Regions from separate parts of the Paenibacillus yonginensis genome, predicted to be linked through region 2. Evidence: predicted binding sites of a transcription regulator. Region 2 holds the regulator's gene; each other region holds the start of a gene.
What was found. The regulator Rex, encoded in region 2, represses fermentation and respiration genes when NADH is low (regulators of the CRP and FNR family bind a similar motif). The targets are predictions, from matches to a motif close to TTGTGAAATATTTCACAA.
Positions count from the first base shown of each region.

Region 1: the regulator Rex is predicted to act here: its motif matches at 1,447-1,464, upstream of pflB (formate C-acetyltransferase).
Region 3: the regulator Rex is predicted to act here: its motif matches at 1,624-1,641, upstream of nirB (nitrite reductase large subunit NirB).
Region 4: the regulator Rex is predicted to act here: its motif matches at 1,243-1,260, upstream of AWM70_RS07120 (DUF438 domain-containing protein).

Region 1 covers NZ_CP014167.1:2,254,353-2,257,564, reverse strand. Annotated here, with positions in the region: gene adhE (bifunctional acetaldehyde-CoA/alcohol dehydrogenase) at 1-1,251, shown strand, start outside; gene pflB (formate C-acetyltransferase) at 1,539-3,212, shown strand, end outside.
Region 2 covers NZ_CP014167.1:2,103,830-2,107,041, reverse strand. Annotated here, with positions in the region: gene dinG (ATP-dependent DNA helicase DinG) at 1-1,006, shown strand, start outside; gene AWM70_RS09635 (redox-sensing transcriptional repressor Rex) at 1,008-1,655, shown strand; gene AWM70_RS09630 (amidohydrolase) at 1,645-2,943, shown strand; gene AWM70_RS09625 (cell wall elongation regulator TseB-like domain-containing protein) at 2,993-3,212, shown strand, end outside.
Region 3 covers NZ_CP014167.1:1,931,862-1,935,073, forward strand. Annotated here, with positions in the region: gene nirB (nitrite reductase large subunit NirB) at 1-1,607, opposite strand, end outside; gene ltrA (group II intron reverse transcriptase/maturase) at 1,841-3,212, opposite strand, start outside.
Region 4 covers NZ_CP014167.1:1,551,619-1,554,830, forward strand. Annotated here, with positions in the region: gene AWM70_RS07105 (NAD-dependent epimerase/dehydratase family protein) at 1-173, shown strand, start outside; partial or broken gene AWM70_RS07110 (GNAT family N-acetyltransferase) at 314-770, shown strand; gene AWM70_RS07115 (cupin domain-containing protein) at 858-1,181, opposite strand; gene AWM70_RS07120 (DUF438 domain-containing protein) at 1,345-2,712, shown strand; gene AWM70_RS07125 (Crp/Fnr family transcriptional regulator) at 2,806-3,212, opposite strand, start outside.

The DNA.
Region 1 (3,212 bases), 150 kb from region 2:
ACCGTGAATATGCAGTGGTTTAAAGTACCTTCCAAAATCTATTTTGAAAAAGGCGCAACCCAGTACCTGGCCAAAATGCCGGACATTAACCGTGTCATGATCGTTACCGACCCGATGATGGTGAAGCTGGGATATGTGGAAAGATTGGAGCATTACCTCCGTCAGCGCCAAACGCCTGTAGCGATCGAAGTGTTCTCCGACGTTGAACCGGATCCATCGACTACGACCGTTGCCCGCGGTACTGAAATGATGGCGAAATTCCAGCCGGACTGCATCATCGCTCTAGGCGGCGGTTCGCCGATGGATGCCGCCAAAGGCATGTGGCTGTTCTATGAATATCCGGACACCGATTTCCACAACCTGAAACAGAAATTCATGGATATCCGCAAACGGACCTACAAATACCCTAGCTTGGGTCAAAAAGCAAAATTCGTAGCGATCCCGACAACATCCGGTACAGGTTCCGAAGTTACGCCGTTTGCAGTTATTACTAATAAAGAAGTCGGCAACACCAAATATCCTTTGGCCGATTACGAGCTGACGCCGGACGTTGCGATCATCGACCCTGAATTCGTCTACAGCCTGCCTAAAGTAGCCGTTGCCGATACCGGCATGGACGTGCTGACTCATGGTATCGAAGCTTATGTATCCGTTATGGCAAACGATTATACGGACGGCCTGGCGATTAAAGCGATTCAGCTGGTGTTCCAATATCTCGAGAAATCGGCTTTGACCGGCGACAAACTCGCCCGCGAGAAAATGCACAACGCTTCGACTCTGGCCGGTATGGCTTTTGCGAATGCGTTCCTGGGCATCAACCACAGCTTGGCGCATAAATGGGGCGGTCAATATCATACCGCTCACGGACGTACCAACGCGATCCTGCTGCCGCACGTCATCCGCTATAACGCGAAGAAACCTACGAAATTTGCGGCTTGGCCTAAGTACACTAACTTCGTAGCCGACCAGCGTTATGCCGAAATCGCCCGCATCCTGGGACTGCCCGCACGCACCACAGAAGAAGGCGTGAAGAGCCTGATCAACGCGATCCGCGACCTGAACAAAAAGCTGGGCATTCCGGAGTCGTTCCAGGCGCTCGGATTTGATCCAAAAGATTTTGAATCGAATGTAGATTATCTTGCAGACCGCGCCTTCGAGGATCAATGCACAACCGCCAATCCTAAGCTGCCGCTGGTCACCGAGCTTGCCGAGGTATACAGAGACGCCTTCTACGGACGTTTCGAAGAGTAAATGGATGAAATAAGGGATAAGACAGGGATCTGAACTCCATAACTTTGTGAAAAAAGTGACAAACATCACCGCAATTGTGATGTTTGTCACATCCCTTTTACCGGGGATAAGCTATGATGAAACCATAAAAGATCCCGAAGCGAAAGTGATGGGGCAGCTGAAGATAACCTTGAACTGGCCTCATCAGATTCTGAATTGTGAAATCTATCACAAATTTTAGGGATCTCGAGGCGGAGGATAACCTTCAAGCCTTCGTACTCCAAACTATATAAATGGAGGGATTACAAATGTCGGTGATTGAAAAAGAAACAGCAGCAACGCAGAATGCCTGGAGAGGCTTTAAACCGGGCAAATGGATGAGAGAGGTCAATACGGCCAATTTCATCGATACCAACATCAAACCTTATGAAGGAAACGAATCCTTCCTGCAGGGCGCAACGGCTAATACCAAAGCTTTGTGGGAAATCGTGTCCGACCTGTCCAAGAAAGAAAGAGAAGCAGGCGGTGTGCTGGACGTAGACGTTAACACGCCTTCGACGATCACTTCCCATGCTCCCGGATTTCTGGATAAAGACAAAGAGCAAATCGTAGGTGTGCAGGGCTCTGCTCCGTTCCAACGTACGATTCGCCCTAATGGCGGCATCCGGATGGTCATTACGGCTTGTAAAGCTTACGGCTTTGACCTTCCGCCAGAAATCGTAGATCTGTACACGAACGTTCGCAAAACTCATAACCAAGGGGTATTTGATGCTTATACGGCAGAAATGAGAAATGCCCGTCATACTGGTATCATCACCGGTTTGCCTGACGCTTACGGCCGCGGCCGCATTATCGGCGACTACCGCCGCGTAGCTTTGTACGGGGTAGACTTCCTGATCAAACAGAAACAAGAAGAACTGAAAGATATGGAAGTAGATGTTATGGACGTCGACGTGATTCGTCTCCGTGAAGAGCTGTCCGAACAAATCCGCGCTTTGGGCGAATTGAAACAGCTCGGCGAAATGTACGGCTTTGACATCTCCAGACCGGCCAACAATGCTAAAGAAGCTTTCCAATGGCTGTATTTCGGTTATTTGGCAGCCGTTAAAGAGCAGGACGGCGCGGCAATGTCTCTTGGCCGTGTATCCTCGTTCCTTGACACTTATATCGAACGTGACCTTGCCGAAGGCACGCTGACAGAAGAACAAGCTCAGGAACTGGTTGACCATTTCGTCATGAAGCTGCGGATCGTGAAGTTCCTCAGAACGCCTGAATATAACGAGCTTTACAGCGGCGACCCTACCTGGGTAACGGAATCCATCGGCGGCATGTCTGTAAACGGAACAACCAAAGTCACCAAGAACAGCTTCCGCTTCCTGCATACCCTGTACAACCTGGGACCTGCACCGGAGCCAAACCTGACCGTTCTCTGGTCCGACAAACTGCCTGATGCATTTAAAAAATATTGCGCTAAGGTTTCCATCGAAACCAGCTCGATCCAATACGAAAATGACGATCTGATGCGTCCGATCTACGGCGATGATTACGGTATCGCCTGCTGCGTATCCGCTATGCGCATCGGCAAACAAATGCAATTCTTCGGTGCACGCGCCAACCTGGCCAAAGCTTTGCTGTACGCCATCAACGGCGGTAAAGATGAAAGATACGGCACGCAGATCGCACCGGAATTCCCAGCCATCACTTCCGAATATCTGGACTACGACGAAGTGATGAAACGGTTAATTCCAATGATGGAATGGCTGTCCAAACTGTATGTGAACACGCTGAACGTGATCCACTACATGCATGACAAATACGCTTACGAACGGATCGAAATGGCGCTGCATGATCGCGACATCCTCCGCACCATGGCTTGCGGCATCGCCGGTCTGTCGGTTGTAGCCGATTCCTTGAGCGCTATCAAATATGCTAAAGTTAAACCGATCCGAAACGAAAACGGCATCGCAGTCGACTTTGAAATC
Region 2 (3,212 bases):
GTTCAAGGATCTGGGCAGCGAACGGGATTCGCTGCGTTTCTTCATGAAGCTGGATAACGAGGAGACGGTGTACTGGCTTGAAGGCAATGGGCATTACCGCAGCAAATCTTTGCAGATGTATGCCGTTCCCATTGACGTAAGCGAACAGCTGAAAGCCTATTTCTTTGACAAGAAAAAAAGCGTAGTCATGACCTCTGCGACTTTGACGGTTGATAAGTCCTTCCAATATATGATTGATCAGCTCGGACTGCAGGAGGCAAGTGAAGAGGACCGTCTGCTGACGGCCATTCTTCCTTCGCCGTTCAATTACAGAGATCAGGCGCTGCTCGTTATCCCGCGTGATTTTCCAAGCGTGAAAGGCAGTGTCGGCGACGCGTATTTCGTGAACACACTTGTCGATTCCCTGGCGGAATCGGCTGTGGCGACAAACGGCAGGATGCTGGTGCTGTTCACGTCGTACCGAATGCTGAAGCAGGTTTATGAGCCGCTTAAAGAGCAGCTTTCTGCCCACAATATAACGGTAATTGGGCAGGGGATGGACAGCGGCAGCCGAACCAAGCTGACCCGGCGTTTCCAAAGCAAAGACGCCTCGGTACTGCTGGGCACAAGCAGTTTTTGGGAAGGCGTAGATATCCCGGGGGATGCGCTGACCAGTTTGGCCATTGTCAGACTGCCCTTCCAGCCGCCAAACCATCCGCTGGTAGAAGCCAAAAGCGAACGGCTGCAGCAGCAGAAAAAAAATCCATTCACAAAGCTGTCCGTTCCTCAGGCGGTTATCCGTTTCAAACAAGGCTTTGGCCGGCTGGTGCGCTCTTCTAGAGATAAAGGCATCGTCATCGTATACGATACTCGTATTCTGGACTCATATTACGGGAAATATTTTCTGTATTCGCTGCCGGGACCTAAAATGGAGCACATGCCGCTAAGCCAGATGGTTCCCCGGATCACGGAGTGGCTGGAACCTACGGAAAATGGCGCCGATCCAGGCGCAGCAAAGGGTGAATAACATGAAATCGGAAAAAATATCGGATGCCGTCGTCCGGCGTATGCCGGTTTATCTGCGGTACTTAAACGAGCTGCACAACCGGGATGTCATGACGGTATCCTCTCAGGAGCTGGGGCAGAATCTGGATTTAAATCCGGCCCAAATCCGCAAGGACCTGGCATATTTCGGTGATTTCGGCCGTAAGGGCATCGGCTATGACGTCGCTTACCTGATCGAGAAGATTCGTCAGATTCTGAATCTGGATCAGGAAATCAGCGTAGCTCTCGTAGGTGCCGGTAATCTCGGTCAAGCGCTTTCCAATTACAATATGTATTTAAAAGACAATATGAAGATTGTAGCGGTCTTTGATATCGCAGAAGCCAAAATCGGTACCCAGATCAATTATTTGTCCGTTCAGCCAATCGCGGAGTTGCCCGAAACCGTTAAGAAGCTGGGAATCCGCATCGGCATTATCACTGTGCCTCATTGGGAGGCCCAGCGGGTCGCGGATCAGCTTGTGGAGGCAGGCATTCAGGCCATTCTGAATTTCGCGCCGGTCATCCTGAAGGTTCCGCCCGGTGTCCGGGTCCATGCTGCGGACTTTACTACCGACCTGTTAAGTTTGGCTTATTATTTGGACCAAGGAAAGGAACATTCAAATGAGTCGTAAATGGTTGATCAAAAACGGGACCTTCGCGGTGATGAACCCCGAGAAGCCTGTAATTAACGGATACATGCTGGTTGAGGACAACCGGATTCAATATATCGGCGAAAGTTTGCCTGAAGGAACTGAGGATACAGACAGCTTTGACGGCTCCGGGTTGCTGTTCCTGCCGGGGCTGGTCAATACGCATGGCCATGCCGCCATGTCGCTGCTTCGCGGTTACGGGGATGATCTGGCGCTTCAGGTCTGGCTGCAGGAGAAAATGTGGCCGATGGAAGCCAAATTCACCGGCGAAGATGTGTATAAGGGTACCGCTCTGTCCGTGCTCGAAATGCTGAAGGGCGGCACCACCACTTTCCTTGACATGTACGATCATATGGACCAGGTCGGCAAGGTCGCTGAGCAAAGCGGCATTCGGGCAGTGCTGACCCGCGGGGTAATCGGTCTTTGTCCGCCCGAAGTGCAGACAGCCAAACTCCAGGACGCAGTCAGCTTCGCCAAGCAGTGGCATGGTGCGGCAGAGGGCCGAATTACGGCGATGATGTCGCCCCACGCTCCTTACACGTGTCCGCCGGATTATATTGAAAAAATCGTTCAGGCTGCCCATGATCTGGATCTGCCGCTTCATACGCATATGTCTGAGACACGGGCTGAAGTGGAGCAGAATGTCCGGGATTACGGCACGCGTCCAGTAGAGCATTTGCTTAAGCTGGGCCTGTTCTCCCGCCCGTCTCTCGTAGCTCATGCCGTACATCTGACCGATGAGGAGATCGCTATTCTGGCGGAACACCGCGTCGGCGTTTCCCACAATCCGGGAAGCAACCTGAAGCTGGCCAGCGGCATAGCCCGCGTGGTGGATTTGCTCAAGGCGGGAGTTACCGTTTCCTTGGGGACGGATGGGCCGGCTAGCAACAACAATCTCGACATGCTGGAGGAAATCCGACTCGCTGCCTTGATCCATAAAGGTGTTTCCGGTGATCCAACGGCGGTTCCGGCTCTGGAAGCCTTGAAGATGGGAACGGAATACGGCGCCAAATCGCTGTTCCTGCAGGACGTCGGCCGGCTGGAGGCCGGGATGAAAGCCGATTTCATCGCTTTAAATACCGAGCAGGCTCATTTCCTGCCGAAAACGGATTTCATCTCGCACACGGTCTACGCTGCTGGAGCCAAAGATGTAGAGCATGTTTGGGTTGACGGGCGGCAGGTGGTCAAGCATGGAGAATGCCTTACGCTGGACGAGGAGCGTATTCGCTTTGAAGCCCAGCAGGCATTTGAAGGTCTCCTTGCCCGCTAATGGAATTGTTTGAAGGGATGCGGAGCAGGGAGAGGAGTGAAGAACAGATTTGAGAACAAAAACGAAATGGATCTGGATTTCAATTTTGGTTTTGGCGGCGATTCTGTTTGGGCTGTATCGTTATTATGTTTATGTGATGCAGGACACATGGACGCAGGAGGATGCGGCAATCCTGAGAGCCAAGCAGGAGGCCGGTCTCGTCAAGACCATCGGAGTCACCAAATCGGTTTGGGATGATGTATGCTGGGTAGTCGAAGGCAACAATGCTT
Region 3 (3,212 bases), 170 kb from region 2:
GGAAAGGCCACATTCAGGTAAAAATTGATCGCAGGCCGGCATTTCGGACAACCTTCCCGGTTCCGGAATCCGAGCTGCCCGTAGACCTCATCCGTGGTGGTCAGTCCCCGCTCATGGATTTGCAGCACGATTTCGTCCCCCGACAAGTCCGTGCAGCCGCAAATGCCTGTCGGCGCGGTGGCCACTTTATCGCCCAAAACATAGGTCAGCAGGTCTCCGATCATGCCTTTGCATTTTCCGCACGAACCGCCAGCTTTGGTCGCTTTGGTGACTTCCGCTACCGACTTGAGATCCTTGTCCCGGATCGCCTGCAAAACCGTGCCTTTGGTTACCCCGTTACAGCCGCATACCGTTTCATCATCGGCCCACTGGGTCACATCGTCCGCAGCGGCTCCCCCGCAGCATCCGCCACCCGCAGGCAGCACGGAAACCGAAGTGAATGCCGAAATATCCTGCTTCTGCTTCAGCAGTTTAAAGTAACGGTTCTCCTCGGAGATGTCTCCGTAAAGAACGATGCCGACCACCCGGTTGTCTTTGATGAACAGCTTTTTGTAGCTGTTAGCCAGACCGTCATAAGCTTCTATGCTTTTTACGCCGTCAGCTTCCTTGATTTCTCCTGCCGAAAAAAGGTCGCAGCCCGAAACTTTAAGCGACGTATAGGTTGTGCTGCCGCCATAAGGGGCGGTTTCACACCCGGTTAGAACGTCGGCCAGCACTTTGCCCTGCTCAAACAGCGGGGCCACCAGTCCATATACCTTGCCTTGGTGTTCGGCGCATTCGCCAACCGCATAAATGCCCGAAGCGGATGTCTCCATCCAATCGTTAACAACAATCCCGCGGTTTACGGCTAAACCTGCCTGACGGGCCAGAGCCGTTTCCGGGCGTATGCCGACGGTCATGATGACCATATCGGCTTCCAATATGGAGCCGTCGCTGAATTCAAGTCCCGTGACGCGGGTGTCGCCGAGAATCCGGCTCGTTTTTTTCTCCATAAGGAACTTGAGGCCCTGCTGCTCCAAATCGGCCTTCAGCAGCTTGCCGGCCATTTCGTTCAATTGGGTTTCCATCAGCCATTTCTCCAAATGAACAACCGTAACGTCCATGCCCTGATCAACCAGTCCTTTGGCTGCCTCCAAACCCAAAAGCCCTCCGCCAATGACCGCAGCTTTCCGGTAGCTTTTGGCCGTCTTGAGCATATTCAGCGTATCGTCAATGGTCCGGAACCCCAACACGCCTTCGAGGTTTGAACCTTCTACAGGCAAAATAAACGATCGTGAACCCGTCGCCAAAATACATTTATCGAAGCTGATTTCTATGCCGCTTTGGGTGCGCACCTTCCGGGACTCAGCGTCCAGGCTTACCGCCGGATCGTGGTGAACCAGCTCGATCCGGTGTTCCTCATACCAGCTTGCCGGATTGGTGATAATCTCTTCTATCGTATTTTTGTTCTGCAGCACGTTGGAAAGCATGATTCTATTATAATTGGTATAGTTTTCTTCCCCGATGATTGTAATATCATAACGTTCAGCGTCCCGGTCCAGGATTTCCTCAATCGTTCTTACGCCCGCCATCCCGTTCCCGATCAGCAGCAGCTTTTCCCTCGTCATGAGACTCCCTCCAAGTTTGTGATTTCATTCACTTGTTTGTTTTAAATGTATCACACCCTTGTAAGCCGACCTATTAGGGAAATGCCTGAATTTGAGGGGAACTTGCTATAGGGATATCTCTTATTTACGCAAAATAAATAGGGTTTTCCCTGAATCGGGTAGGAGGCTACCCATTAATTGGGCAGCCGACCTCCCACACCACCGTACGTACCGTTCGGTATACGGCGGTTCCATTAGGAATGCGCAGTAACTTGTCGATAATAATCAGAAAAGAAAAGGAATCCGAGGTTCTTCAGCCTATTGTTACCGAGGGACTTCGAGAGGATTGGGCTATTGGAGATTCTCCAATAGCCCTTTCTTGTGTTTGCGTATTCCCACGCCTTCTGTTCATGAATTCCGAGCGATATAAGCCTTTCGAGTTTCGTCCTCACTCGTTTCCATTGCTTCCAGAAGACCATTCGGATACGCCTTCTCATCCATTTATCAGTGGTTTGGAGTAGTTGTTTCATGTCAGCAAGCTTGAAATAATTTACCCATCCCATGATGTAACGCCTAAGCTTCAGCGCCCGGTCGGTGTTGCCCATTCCGTTGCTTCTCGACGTTAGCTCTTTCACTTTAGCTTTCATCTTGGATACGGATTTGGGATGGATTCTGACCCGCGTTTCCCCTTTGCTCTGGTAGAATGAGAAGCCAAGAAATTTAACTTTTGTCGCATCGTCCACAATCGTTTTCTCCCGGTTTACCTTGAGAAACAACTTCTTCTCGATGTAAGGGAGAATTTTCGTCAGGGTACGCTCCGCACTCCTCCTGCTCCGGCAGAATATGAGCATATCGTCTGCGTATCGCACGAATCGATGTCCTCTTGCTTCCAGTTCCTTGTCCAATTCATTCAGCATGATATTGCTGAGAATCGGACTTAGGTTCCCTCCCTGCGGTACGCCGATTTCCGTGTCCTCAAACTTATGCTTCACGACGACTCCCGCCCGGAGATACTTATGGATGAGCGAGATCACTCGTCCGTCTTTGATCGTTCTTGAAAGCACCTCGATAAGCTTGCTTTGGTTGACGGTGTCAAAGTATTTCTCCAAGTCCATATCCACCACGTAACGATATCCCTCTTGCACGTATTGTTGGCTTCGTTTCATCGCGTGGTGTGCGCTCCGTTTGGGTCGGAATCCGTAGCTGTTGTCTGAAAACTGCCTCTCATAAATTGGCGTAAGCACTTGGGCGATTGCCTGCTGGATGACTCGGTCAACCACTGTTGGGATGCCAAGGTTTCTCTTCTTTCCGTTCTCTTTGGGAATCTCTACCCTTCGAACGGGATTCGGGCGGTACTTGCCGCCCAAGATCAGTTGCTTGATGGTCTCGCCGTTGTCTCTGAGATATTGTAGAAGTTCATCTACTCCCATCCCGTCGATTCCGTGCGATCCCTTGTTCGCTTTGACTCTCTTGAATGCTTCGTTCAAGTTGTCCCTGCTAACGATTTTCTCAAGCAACCGGTCCTTCGACTCGGTTGCGTTGGTGTCGTCGGTTTCGGTTATCCTCGCAGGACTGTGCACTCCCGCATATCCTTCGTGTTCCGCACTATTCTTTTGCAAAGAGTCT
Region 4 (3,212 bases), 550 kb from region 2:
TGAATGTTCGCAGCCGCGAACTGATGTCTGCCCGTTATCCCGGCGTAACCGATATTCGGGCACCGCTTGAGGGTTATGAAACCCTGCTCAGCAATGAACAAGCGAAAAAGCTGCTTGGCTGGCAGCCGACGCACAAGTGGCGCGAAGAGGTTGGGATACAGAGATCGGTATAAAGAAAAGGTAAAATTGAGAAAAGGTAGAATACCATCGGGTTCTTTAATGTGAACGGCGCCCGGTTATCCGTCTTAGACATTGTCCATTTCACTTCGAACCTCTATACTAGGAGCAATACATAGTGAGGGGCTGAGTTGTCTTGGAGATTAAAAAGGATGATTTGACCGGCGCGGCCGTCATTGCGCTGCTGGAGGAGCATTTACAGGATATGTTTGCTACTTCTCCGCCGGAAAGCGTACATGCGCTTGATCTTGAAGGCTTGAGAAAGCCGGAAATGACCTTCTGGACAGCTTGGGAGGGGAACGAACTGCTCGGCTGCGGGGCGTTAAAGGAATTGGATGCCGGGCATGGTGAAATCAAGTCGATGAGGACTTCTTCCGGCCACAAGCGCAAGGGCGTAGCGGAAGCGATGCTGAACCACATTCTTCAGGCGGCCCGCGAAAGAGGCTACAAACGGCTCAGTCTGGAGACCGGTTCCATGGCTTTTTTTTGAACCGGCGCGCAAGCTATATGAGAAGCTGGGATTTGGTTACTGCGAACCGTTCGCCCATTATACTGACGATCCGAACAGCGCATTTATGACCAAGGAAATTTAATTTAGAGTGTTGCAAGCCGAATAAGAGTGAGGGAGCATACCTGACGTAAGCCAGGATGCTCCTTTTTTGTCTTTCTGGCCCGCTTAACTAGGACTGAATTAATGTCACGTATAACACGGATTTCGAATGTTCTCTACTCCGGTAAGAGAATTCCTCTTCTCCCGATACCCGAATGGCCTGTCCATGAGCGATCTCGACGCCTTGCCCGTCTGCGTATACCGTCCCGGCTCCTTCCAGCAGCGTGGCGTAAAGACAAGCTCCCGGATGTTTATGAACGGGCAGCTGCTGCCCCGGGTCGAAAGTCAGTACAAACACCACACGTCCCGGTTCTTGAAACAGGATCTTTTTGGTGAACGGGCTGTTTGGGTAGGGATGAGGATGGGGCCCGGCCGAAAAATGTTGGATATCCATAGGTTTTACACTCCTTTGCTTATTCCTGTGCTTATATCGTACGTTCCTGCCGCACTTCAAATTGTGATTATGATCACAAAGTTGGCAGTTTGGCGATGGTAATTTGGAAGCAAGCCAAGCCAACCTTTTTAGACAAGGGTTGGAAATCAGGAGGGGAACGTCCATGAGCGAGTTGATTAACAACCGGGAACATTACAAAGAAGCCAATGCCGAACGGCTGGCCGCCCTAAAAGAGATCATCAAAGAATTGCATAACGGAACCAGTGTGGAAGAGGTTCAAGACCGTTTTCACCAAGCTGCAGGGGACATTTCGGTCGCTGAAATTTCAGCCTTGGAACAATCTCTGATGGAGGAAGAGGGCATCCCGGTAGAAGAGGTGCAGCGGCTGTGCAGCGTTCATGCGGCCGTATTTAAAGGTTCTATTCAGGAAGTCCATAGATCCGCTAAACCGGAGGAACAGCCGGGTCACCCTGTCCATGTGTTCAAGATGGAAAATCAGGAAATCGACCGGCTTGTCCGCTTTACGATTTCACTGCATGCCGGGCGGTTCCGGGAAGACGATAACGAGCAAAACCGCCTCAAGCTGCTCGCTGACCTCGGACTGCTTTACGATGTGGATAAGCATTACAGCCGTAAAGAGAATCTGCTGTTTCCTTTTCTTGAGAAGTACGGCATTCATGGACCAACCCAAGTGATGTGGGGAGTAGATGACGGAATTCGTCTGGGCATCAAGGAGCTGAAAGCCAAGCTGACAGACTATAACGGAGATCGTGAAGGCTTGCTTGGGCTGCTGGACCGGGTGATGAACGAAGTGACCGACATGATCTTTAAGGAGGAACATATTTTACTGCCGATGGCTCTTGAGAAATTAACGGAAGATGAGTGGGTTCAAATCGCTGCCGAAACCGAAGAAATCGGGTACTGCCTTATTTCACCGGAGCAGCGGTGGATTCCGGAACGTGCCCCGGAACCCTTTGAGGCAGGGGAGCAGGAACAACCAGGGGCAGCGTCTGAAAAGTCTCCGGAAGAACAGCTGGAAGAACGTTCGAGAGAACATTCGTCAGGACACTCGGTGAAACACGCGACAGAACGCTTGGAAAAAAGCTCGGATGCAGGGGCCATTTCCCAAGGCCTGATACGCATGGCTACAGGGGTGCTGTCCTTAACCCAGCTTGAGACGATGCTTAACCATTTGCCGGTGGATTTAACCTTTATTGACGATCAGGACGTTGTCCGTTATTTCTCGCACGGCAAGGAACGTATCTTTGCCCGGACCAAAGCGGTCATTGGCCGTACCGTACAGAACTGTCATCCGCCTCAAAGCGTGCATATTGTGAACAAACTGCTGGAAGACTTCAAATCCGGCGCCAAAGACGTGGAGGATTTCTGGATTCCGTTCAAGGATAAATTTGTATACATTCGTTATTTCGCCGTTAGAGATGAAGCGGGCAAATATCTGGGAACGCTCGAATTCACCCAAAATATCCACCCGATCCGGGAGTTGGAAGGACAGAAACGAATTCTTTCTTGATTTGATTAAAGAGGCAGATCTCAATGCCGGCCACCGCGAGTGCCGGAGCATCGTTGATGCCATCGCCAAGCAAGGCGGCCGTGGTTCGCCCGATTAACGGCCGCCTTGGCGCGTTTGAATTTTAAGCAGCCGGTTTATGGTTTCTCTCCTTAAGCCGATCAGCTGCCCGATTTCACTTTGGGTCAGAATATCGGTGAGGGAAGCCGGCTGAATAAACGTGTGAAGCCAGGACTGCAGCTGAGCCAGCTTATCGGCCGGCGATATTTCGGTCAGCTGGTCGATTCGCTGCTGCATCATGCGCAGTTTGTCCTGGAGCTGGAGAGCAATGGTGCGGTAACGCTCCGGATTCTGCTCCAGCTGCTGATACCATTCGCTGCTTGGAATTCTCTCCACTTCACATGGAATAAGTGCAACGGCTGTCCCGTAGTAGGGATTAGGGCTGATTAAGGAATGGTGCGGAATGGTTTCACCCGGCACAATGACGTTTACCAGAAATTCCG